3 regions of the Paenibacillus sp. LX16 genome follow, and region 2 is predicted to be linked to each of the others. Evidence: predicted binding sites of a transcription regulator. Region 2 holds the regulator's gene; each other region holds the start of a gene.
What was found. Region 2 encodes NrdR, which represses ribonucleotide reductase genes. Its sites were predicted from a motif close to AACACNATATATNGTGTT; they were not measured.

Region 1 (3,278 bases), 2.3 Mb from region 2:
GTAATATTCTCGATCATTTACCTCAGGAATAATCCCGAAATCACGTTGATCCAGCAAGGTGAACTTACCCGATAGACCTTCGGCAGGCGTAGCGAACAATGTAATATTTAAATTGTGATATTCACTCATTCGATCACAATACACGCGCATGGAAGTGATGATTCGCTGTGCCTCGCGGTATACGAAATCATCCTCCCCGTGGTGTTTCCCGTATAGTGCCTTCATGCACTCAGCCAGCCCGATGAACCCGATCGAAAGCGTACCGTGTTTTAGTACGCTTCCCACCTTATCATCTGGTGCCAGTTGTTCTCCACCTTCCCATACCCCTTCGCGCATCATAAAGTCCGAGGCTTTGGCCGGTTGGCTGGTCTGGATTTGATAGCGATGAATTAGGCCATCTACCGCAATGCGCATAACTTCTTCCAGTCTCGCATCAAAGCGATCACGGTCAGGTGTCAGGCGTTTGCCTGTGCAAATACCATATTCAATCCCGAGCCGCACCAGATTAATAGTATTGAAGGAGAGATTCCCCTTGCCGCTCTGACGGTTTCTACCGAAACGGTCAGAAATGGTGCGGGTACGGCAACCCATTGTCGCTATAATGGTATCCGGGTCATCAGCACGGTAAAAAGGCAGGTTGAAGGTGGCATCCACATTCACAAAATTGGGATACATCCGTCTGCTAGAGCATTCTACCGCCCGTAAGAACAAATCATAATTGATGTCGCCTTCTGCTTGGTTGATTCCCTCTTTGCATTGGAAAATATGCTGCGGGAAAATAGGAGTTTCCCCGCTGCCCAAGCCGCGGATAGTGGCCTCCAGTAGCGATTGAGTAACAAGCCGTCCCTCAGCAGACGTGCACATTCCGTAATTCAGTGAAGTGAATGGAATCTGTCCACCCGCCCGACTGCTCATGGTGTTCAGGTTATGAATGAGCGATTCAGCAGCCTGCCGGGTTTCCGTCTCCGTTTCTTCGCGTGCGAATGCGTAGGAACGAGGGCAGACTTCTTGCAAATGGGGATTGGCCATATGTAGTTCGTGGTCAGACAGATTGGATTCTATTTCTTCCTCGAACAACCGGAGTCCCTTGCGCAAATGTTTGCGGAAGGACCGGGCAACGTATGGGGCAAGATCCCAATCTATTTTATTGGCAGAGACACCTCCGAATTGGCTATTTTGCTGAGACTGAAAAATAATGGCGACTAGTGCCATAGCGGACATAATCGTTTGCGGTGTGCGCACAGAGCCGTTGCCTGTATTAAAGCCGTCTTGCAGTAAACGACCAAAAGGGATAAAGATACAATTCGTAGTTCCGAGCGCATATTGGTCCAAATCGTGAACATATACATATCCGTGGTCAATCGCGTTCGTCAGTTCAGGCGGAAGTACCCGCAGGCGCGCATACCATTTGGCATACTCGGAGCCAAGCTTACTCATTTTGCCGCTGAACGATTCTCCATTCAAATTTGCATTCTCCCGCAACATGTCCAGATCTTGTGCCCCAATGACCCGCTCGCCGATGTCGTATAATTGATGTTCCTCCAGCACCTTCATCGTAAAAACCCTCCATATAGTAAAATATATATATTTTTCACAAAAACAACATATTGATGATATCTTGTGTTAACCAATTGTTTAGATCTATATATTGTATATACGTATACATTGAGAGTATGTGACTATTGTCACATTGGCAGGGGTGGCCGACACGAAAAAGCCAGGTATAGAGTAAGGGACACATCCGCAGATATGCGCCTTACTCTATACCTGGCAATCGAAGTTGTGACAAAAAAATGAACAGGGTCGTCGGACATTGTGTATGATTTTGGGATATAGTTTTTTAGAAGGTTTAGAGTAGCTTTTTCAACTGGGACACCCGGCCTTGGGAAATATCTAGCATCTCGGCATACACTTTTTGGGGCAGGTTCGGGTGTTCCTGAATTAGCTTGCGTAGCTTTTTTACCATTTCACCTTGCTGCACTCTAGATTGCTTGGGTTGCCAGGTTGTGTGGGTTCGGGTCGGCTTAGAATCTTCTTGAGCCTGGATAGCATCGGTGCTTGTGGCATGCACATTTTCAGCGGTCTTTAATACCTGGATGCACTCTGCGCAAATAAAGCTGTCGCGAAAATAAGTTAAATGATCCACCGCGCCGCAAAATTTGCAGGAGACACCGGTGTATTTTCTTAATACAAATCCTTCTTCATCTACGAAAAACTCAAGTGAATCACCAATATTGATATCCATTGTGGTGCGCATTTCCTTAGGGAGTACAATCCGCCCCAATTGATCCAGAGGCCTTGTCATTCCGGTATTTTTCATCAGCGCTTCCTCCTTCAGTGATATATCCTGATTATACCAAAAAATATTATTTTTAGCTTTGTATATTGAAGGTAAAATACAACTTTTTTTGTCTTTATGGTGCGGTCTCTCTTTCAACCAGTATAGGGTGTTTTCGGTATTGTTGCCGGGGTACCCCTTTTTAGCTATGATGTATTAAAACGCTTTCACAAAAGTGCTTATTATCATCTTAATTAAGCTAAGGAGATGACGGATATGAGTCATGAAACAACGGGTATTGAATATTTATTTCAAGATCCGAAGATTCATCTGGATGAGCGTGTACGGGATCTCGTGTCGCGACTAACCTTGGAGGAAAAGGTTGAATCCATGTTGCAATACCAGCCGGCCATTGACCGATTCGGAGTCGCAGCTTACAAGCACGGTACGGAAGCGGCACACGGAATAGCGTGGTTGGGTGAGGCGACTTCATTTCCTCAGCCTGTAGGATTGGCATGTACTTGGGATACGGAATTATTGCGCCTCATCGGCTCTGTTATCGCAGATGAGGCACGTGTTTACTATCGTCGTGATCCCAAATTAAACGGTCTGACCCTGTGGGCACCTACGGTGGATATGGAGCGTGACCCCAGATGGGGACGCAATGAGGAAGCTTACGGCGAAGATCCGTATTTGACGGGAGAGCTGTCAAAGGAGTTAGTCAAGGGGATACAGGGGGATCATCCAGTATATTTGAAAGCGGTTGCCACTTTAAAACATTTTCTGGGTAACAACAATGAAGTGGATCGGGGAAGTGGCTCCTCCAGTATAGATCCACGAAACCTGCGAGAATATTACCTAAGAGCCTTTGAGAAGCCTTTTACGGAAGGCGGCGCCCAGTCGATGATGACTTCTTACAACCTGATTAATGGTACGCCTGCTACGTTATATCACGGGGTTAACGATATTGTCAGGGACGAATGGGGGATGGACGGCTTTG
Region 2 (3,278 bases):
AAAAAACCTCATCTTCTTTTGTAATCACAATATTTCCTGCTATTTCTCCATGAGGTTTTGGTAAACCGCTTACAATCTCGTCTAAATCAACACGAATAAGCAGTTTGCCAATGGTTTCAAAGTTTAGGTTCTCATAAGACTGGATAAGGCGAACAGAAATTAAATCCCCATTATATCCTTCCAGCTCCATCCAATGGTTTTTACCCTCATCCTTATCCGCCTGACTAAGAGCAAGTTCCCTATCTTTATTCTTTATTGGATCGCTACTATCCCCGGCCACAAACTCCCTACCTGCTGAATCGTACAGATAAATGGAATGAACGTAATTTGCCGGATCCACATATTTCTCCAATTCATCTCCAATTTTCTGTTCAAGACGATAGAAATCATAGCCTTTTACATTTCCTTGAAGATCTAATAAATTTTTTTGAATATACGGATCGACTGCTATGTTATAACTAACTTCTTCTACTCTTTCAAGCTTCTCTTCTACATTGTTGGACGACATCATCAGCACTTGTGAGGATTTTGCATAGATTTGCTCATCATAGAGGGAAAAGGCATATTGAAGGCCTCCTAATACAAATACTAGTGTTGTCAGCATAATCAATGTAATCGTTAAGAAAAGCTTTACGTTTAGCTTTGAATTTATATATAAATTCGCAAAGTAAAACCATATCTTCTTCATGAACATGAAACAGCTCCCTCAGTTCGGGAATGATACAAATTCGGATTTAGCATTTTCTTTATATTTATTATTCCAAATAAAATACTTCCTTTAAATTTCTTGACACAGGACTGTCATCAGGATTGGTCTCCATTAAAGGCTTCATATAAGCCCACCATTTTTGGCAAATATCTGTAGCGCTCCAGACTTTAAAATCAATTTTGTCTTTTGCAGTTTTCAGGATGAATTTGTTTATCTTTCTTATTTATCTAAACTACACTAAAATACGATAGATGCCCTATGACGCAATTCACTAAAATATTGTTTTCATTGAACTACTCTTCATTCAAGAAATGCATGTAGCTAACAGATTTTGAGTCTGAACCTTCCATAAAATTCTATAAACCATACTAATCAACGACAAAAAAACGGCATTTCTGCCGTTTTTCTAAAGGATGGACTCTCAGGGACTCGAACCCTGGACCAATTGATTAAGAGTCAACTGCTCTACCAACTGAGCTAAGAGTCCACAATAAAATTATGGTGGAGCCTAGGGGGATCGAACCCCTGACCTCATCGCTGCCAGCGATGCGCTCTCCCAGCTGAGCTAAGGCCCCAAATATGTAAGTGTTTCAAGCGACTTCTATATCATATAAAATTTATATCCCTGTGTCAATACTTTTATAAAAAAAATATAATTTTCTCCCTCCATGGCCCAGAAAAGATACAGTCAGCGATCAGTCGCTGGCTGTATCTTTAGATAACAGTGTTTTCAGTTCCTTCATAAACATATTGATGTCTTTAAACTGACGATAGACGGACGCAAAACGTACGTAGGCGACTTCATCCACTGGGTAAAGCTGTTCCATGACCAGCTCACCGATCTGCTGGCTATCGACTTCTGTGGCAGCTGTGTTGCGGATAGCGTTCTCTACCTGGGATACGATCATATCCAGTTGCTCAACGGATACTGGGCGCTTCTCGCAGGCCCGAATGAGACCGCGCAGCATTTTATCACGACTAAACTCTTCACGGCTGCCGTCTTTTTTGATGACCATGAGTGGGGTTTCCTCCACCATTTCAAAGGTGGTAAAACGCCTGGCACACTGTTCACATTCACGGCGGCGACGGATGGACTTGTTATCATTCGCAGGTCGCGAATCCAACACTTTCGTGCCATTGTAGGCACAATACGGACACTTCATAATCTCACCACTTTCTTTTTCCAATAAATTCCCGAATATTTTTAGTAATAATTTTGTCGAAACGGATCATAATATGTTTACCACATCGCGAGGAGGTGAACAACAATGGCACAAGGAAACAATGGCAACTCCAACAATCTGGTAGTCAGCAGATCCTCCGGCGCTCTGGAGCAAATGAAATATGAAATCGCTCAAGAGCTGGGTATCAGCATTCCTCAAGATGGATACCAAGGTAACATGACTTCCTATGAGAACGGTTCGATCGGGGGCTACATCACAAAACGCCTCGTAACGATCGCCGAACAACAATTGGCAGGTCAATACCAATAATCGCGGTAATAATGCAGAAATAACAAGATAAAGTGTATGGATGGGCTGCTAAAAACAGCCTGTCCTGCGCTTTTTTCATTTTAAAGCGAAAAGGCTCATCATGTCATTAACTTGTCATTTAAAAATCATTATAAATTTTCGTGTATTGCCTGTAGTAATAAATGACCCGCTGTACATAATGTCGTGTCTCACCAAAAGGGATTTGCTTAATGGACTCTTCTGTTCCATCCCACACTCCCTTATCCAGCCACTCTTGAACTTTACCCGGCCCTGCATTGTAAGCAGCTACGATTGCTACAGGATTATCCTGAAACTTTATGGATAGGTTATGCAGATACCAGGTTCCCAGCTCAATATTGGTGCCAGGCTCGTGCTTGACACTGTCCAGCGGAACCTTTTGAATCTGGGCGCTGTCCATAATCCAATTTGCTGTATTCGGCATAATCTGCATCAGACCCAGTGCACCCTTATGCGACTGCTTGCTGGTTTTAAAATTGGTTTCTACACGGATAATAGACGCCACCAAAAATGGGTCCACTTCATAAGTCTTTGAATACTGACGAATCTCATCCTTATATTGAATCGGATAGAACCAGGACATCCAATTTGAATTAAGGAACAGAATCAGGACAAACCCGACAAACAAAGTGAGCAGGACTCTTTTCTTTCGCAAAATATTCATGCAAGTCCCTTCCGCTGCCAAAATTGATCAATTTGTCGTTTCGTCTCAGTCTGTGTTCCGCTATTATCGATAACGATATCGGCCAAGCTTTTCTTTTGCTCAATATCCATTTGTGCGGACAGCCGAAGTCCAGCTTGCTCCTCCGTCAGACCGTCTCTGAGCATCAGACGCTGGAGCTGAATATCACGTGGTACGTACACAACCATAATTTCCTCATATAAGCTATCCAGCCCGGACTCGTACAGTAACGGAATATCTGCCAAAACAAGCTTGTCCGGCTGTTCCTGTTCAAATGCTTCCATGCGCATACGCATTTCCTTACGAATAGCAGGATGTGTAATATCGTTGAGTGCCTGCCGCTGGGCAGGGTCTCCGAATACAATCTCTCCCAGTT
Region 3 (3,278 bases), 180 kb from region 2:
GTGCATTTCACGATTCGCTTTCGCAACACCTGGTGCATTAGCTACTTGGGTCATATCGCTGACCGAGGTGAGAGCAATCATACCCTCATGAACGGATTCGCGGATTTTGCCATGTTCCATTACATTTACAATGTTCAAAGAAGCCAGATTACAGCTCACGTCCCGGCGGATGGTATCCTGTTGGCCGTAATCTGTAATTTCGGAAGTTTCTTGCAACTGGAAGATTTCCGTGCATAGGTTCGACATCTTGACTTGACCCACATTTTTAAGAGCATGTGCCTGGTTCGCGTTACTTTTGTTCATGATATATGGATAACCAGACTCCAACTGAATCATGGCAATTTTCGTCAGCATGTCACGTGCGCTCATCGCTATTTTTTTCTTCACCCGATCATCGGCGAGCAGCGTGTCGTACATTTCATCCAAATCCATGTCGTCCAGATGCGTTCCATAGGCTTTGAACACACTGTAAGGAGCAAATACATGTAGCGGTTCATTATCTTGAGCCAGCTTGTAAAAGCGGTTTGGCACCAGCAATCCAATAGAAAGTGTCTTGAGACGTACTCTTTCGTCAGCATTGATCTTTTTGCTATCCAGGAACTCAAGCACGTCCCATCCGAAAATGTTGTAATAGGCTGCCCCAGAGCCTTTACGTTGCCCCATTTGATCCGCATAGGAAAAGCCGTCTTCCATCAGCTTCAGTACAGGCATAATGCCTTTTGCTGCGCCTTCTACGCCTTTAATCGCTTCGCCGCGTGCCCGCAGTTTCGACAGGTTGACCGCAACACCGCCGCCGATTTTGGACAACTGCATGCAAGTGTTTAGCACATAGTTGATTGAGTTCAGGGAGTCGTCCATTTCGAGCAGGAAGCAGGATACCAATTCCCCACGGCGGCTTTTGCCTGCATTCAGGAAGGTTGGTGTTGCTGGTTGGAGGCGTTGCTCCATCATCGAGCGGGACAACAGGCGTGCTGTATCGGCGTTACCGCGTCCCAAATGCAGGGCAACCGCAGCAACCCGGTCAGGGTAATGTTCCAGGTAGACTTTACGGTCGTTACTCTTCATTGCATAGTCGGTATAAAACTTGGATGCTGCCATATAGGAAGGAAATTTAAAATTGTAGCTATGAGTGATATGGAAAATATCATTAATTTCGTCAGCCGTGTAGCTGTTATAGAAATTCTCGTAATAATCATTCTCAATCATATACAGCACTTGAGCGGCTGTGTCAGCAAACTTCAAGCTCCGTTCCTGGACTTCTTTCATAAATTCTGCTACAGCCTCTTGGTCCTTTTCCAATTGGAAAAAGCCGTCTGTATCGCGTTTCATCAACATGTTGTTCAATTCAATATGCCGCAACTCGGCTCACCTCCTGTTTAAAACGCTCTACATCTCCGAACGTTCCAGATAATTCAAATTTACTAATCACGGGGACATTATAGTGGTCGGCAATCAAATCCGCACTTTTGGCAAATTTCTCACCCCAGTTACGGTTGCCGCTTGCAGCTACACCAACAAGGTTTTGTGCATTTTTTTTCAAAAAGGAAGATACCCTCTCAGGTATCTGCCCAAACCCGGTTGTATATGTAATAAGTACGTAAGGTTCTTCTATGGTCATTTGTTCCTCGATCTGAACCGCTGGAAGCTTGAGCTTGTTTATAAATCTTTTTACATTGCCGGTCTTGGAATCATATGCAATCAGCATGGTATTCAACCTCCTTAAACAATTAATGAAAAAAGAAAACGCATTGCCTGGGATCTATTATAGATGGAATCCCTTGCTGGCTGCGCCATTTAAGATTTTGACTCTATATTTACATGTATTTTCATACCTGTATCTTCAAGATATCGGGCATAAATACGTTTTTTACACTATATTTAGAGTACATTCTCTATTTTATATCTATATATAGTTTTGTCAATCGGTCTAGAGGGGATCAGAGGACCCAGATCGGGTATAAGTCCAAGCGGGGTGCGGAAAAGAGCGAAAGAACTTTTTTTCGTAAGTATGTTAAAAAAGTATTGGAGTTTTTGAGGGTGGAGATGTACGATTTGTCAATGGGCAATAGAATGGAAAATTTACATTTTACTGTAGAAAGGATGAAGCAGATGGGAAGTGATTTTATGGAATTTCAATCGTTTAATATGATCTTTTTCATCGTATTTGGACTGATCGCTTTTGTAATGATTATGGGAATTGTCAAAACGATCGGAGCGGGCCTGTCCAATCAAGCAGCCGAACAGGTACAACGTTCATGTAAGGTTGTGGATAAACGGACAAGGGTGCGTGGGGGATCAGGCGATTTTTCAGCTTCGACCTATTATTATATCACCTTTGAGTTTGACGGGGGTGAGCGTATGGAGCTGGAGGTGAAGGATACGGTCTTCGGTATGATTGTGATCGGGGATCGTGGTGAGCTTCATTATAAAGGTACGCGTTTTCTGGAGTTTGTAAGAGTAATGGAAGCATAAAGGTGTTGGCGGGGAGTTAGTGTTGCCAAAAACAAATACATAATTGGAGGGAAGATTACGATGCCGCATATCATTGGAAAACGAATTGTATTGAGAGAATACCGTCAAGAAGATGTACCAGCTATCCGAAAATGGGTCAATGACCCGGAAATCACACGTGGTTTAAGCGACGTGTTTGTCTATCCGCATTCACAGACTAATAGTGAGTCTTTTGTACAAATGATGATTGACGGCAACTCCGAGATCAAAGGTTTTGTCATTGCGCATAAAGACACACTGAACTATATCGGACAACTGGATTTATTTAAAATCAACTGGGTGAATCGGCACGCCACCTTTGGTATTGTGATCGGGCGTGACGGTGACCTGGGCAAAGGTTATGGACGGGAAGCGATCCGACTGTTACAAAAATTTGCATTTCATTCACTGAACCTGCATCGGCTGGAGCTGGAGGTCTATGCGTTCAATGAACGTGCACACCGTTGCTATCTGTCTTGTGGCTTCAAGGAGGAAGGACGGCTTCGGGAGAAGCTATTCAGAGAAGGGCAATACTATGACATTATTCAGATGGGGATTTTGCGAAGTGAATATGAGGCTGCAGAGCAAGCGGCGGAATCCTGAGAGTGCAACCTCATAAACTATTTTACTCCGTCAGCTTTCTTCAATTTTTTATGAGTGAAATCACTGGGACTACGCTCATCCTTTTTCTATTAGCTAAAGGACTTTCTTTGCAGAGTGCAAACTTCTTACTAGTTGTATTCTTTGTAAGTATTTTTTTGTTTGAGATACCCACAGGGGCGATTGCA

Region 1: a site for NrdR is predicted at 1,638-1,655, ahead of T3H97_RS24475 (anaerobic ribonucleoside triphosphate reductase). Genes of this name have one in related genera too.
Region 3: a site for NrdR is predicted at 1,869-1,886, ahead of nrdI (class Ib ribonucleoside-diphosphate reductase assembly flavoprotein NrdI). Genes of this name have one in related genera too.

Annotation. Positions count from the first base shown of each region.
Region 1 is NZ_CP141152.1:5,459,535-5,462,812, reverse strand. It holds gene T3H97_RS24475 (anaerobic ribonucleoside triphosphate reductase) at 1-1,554, opposite strand, end outside; gene T3H97_RS24470 (AbrB/MazE/SpoVT family DNA-binding domain-containing protein) at 1,850-2,320, opposite strand; gene T3H97_RS24465 (glycoside hydrolase family 3 C-terminal domain-containing protein) at 2,555-3,278, shown strand, end outside.
Region 2 is NZ_CP141152.1:1,843,416-1,846,693, reverse strand. It holds gene T3H97_RS08485 (cache domain-containing sensor histidine kinase) at 1-688, opposite strand, end outside; gene T3H97_RS08480 (L-rhamnose mutarotase) at 756-923, opposite strand; tRNA gene T3H97_RS08475 (tRNA-Lys) at 1,124-1,196, opposite strand; tRNA gene T3H97_RS08470 (tRNA-Ala) at 1,209-1,284, opposite strand; gene nrdR (transcriptional regulator NrdR) at 1,405-1,872, opposite strand; gene T3H97_RS08460 (alpha/beta-type small acid-soluble spore protein) at 1,978-2,202, shown strand; gene T3H97_RS08455 (lytic transglycosylase domain-containing protein) at 2,321-2,884, opposite strand; gene coaE (dephospho-CoA kinase) at 2,881-3,278, opposite strand, start outside.
Region 3 is NZ_CP141152.1:2,025,646-2,028,923, forward strand. It holds gene nrdE (class 1b ribonucleoside-diphosphate reductase subunit alpha) at 1-1,359, opposite strand, end outside; gene nrdI (class Ib ribonucleoside-diphosphate reductase assembly flavoprotein NrdI) at 1,346-1,705, opposite strand; gene T3H97_RS09360 (DUF2500 domain-containing protein) at 2,110-2,472, shown strand; gene T3H97_RS09365 (GNAT family N-acetyltransferase) at 2,533-3,093, shown strand; gene T3H97_RS09370 (MFS transporter) at 3,096-3,278, shown strand, end outside.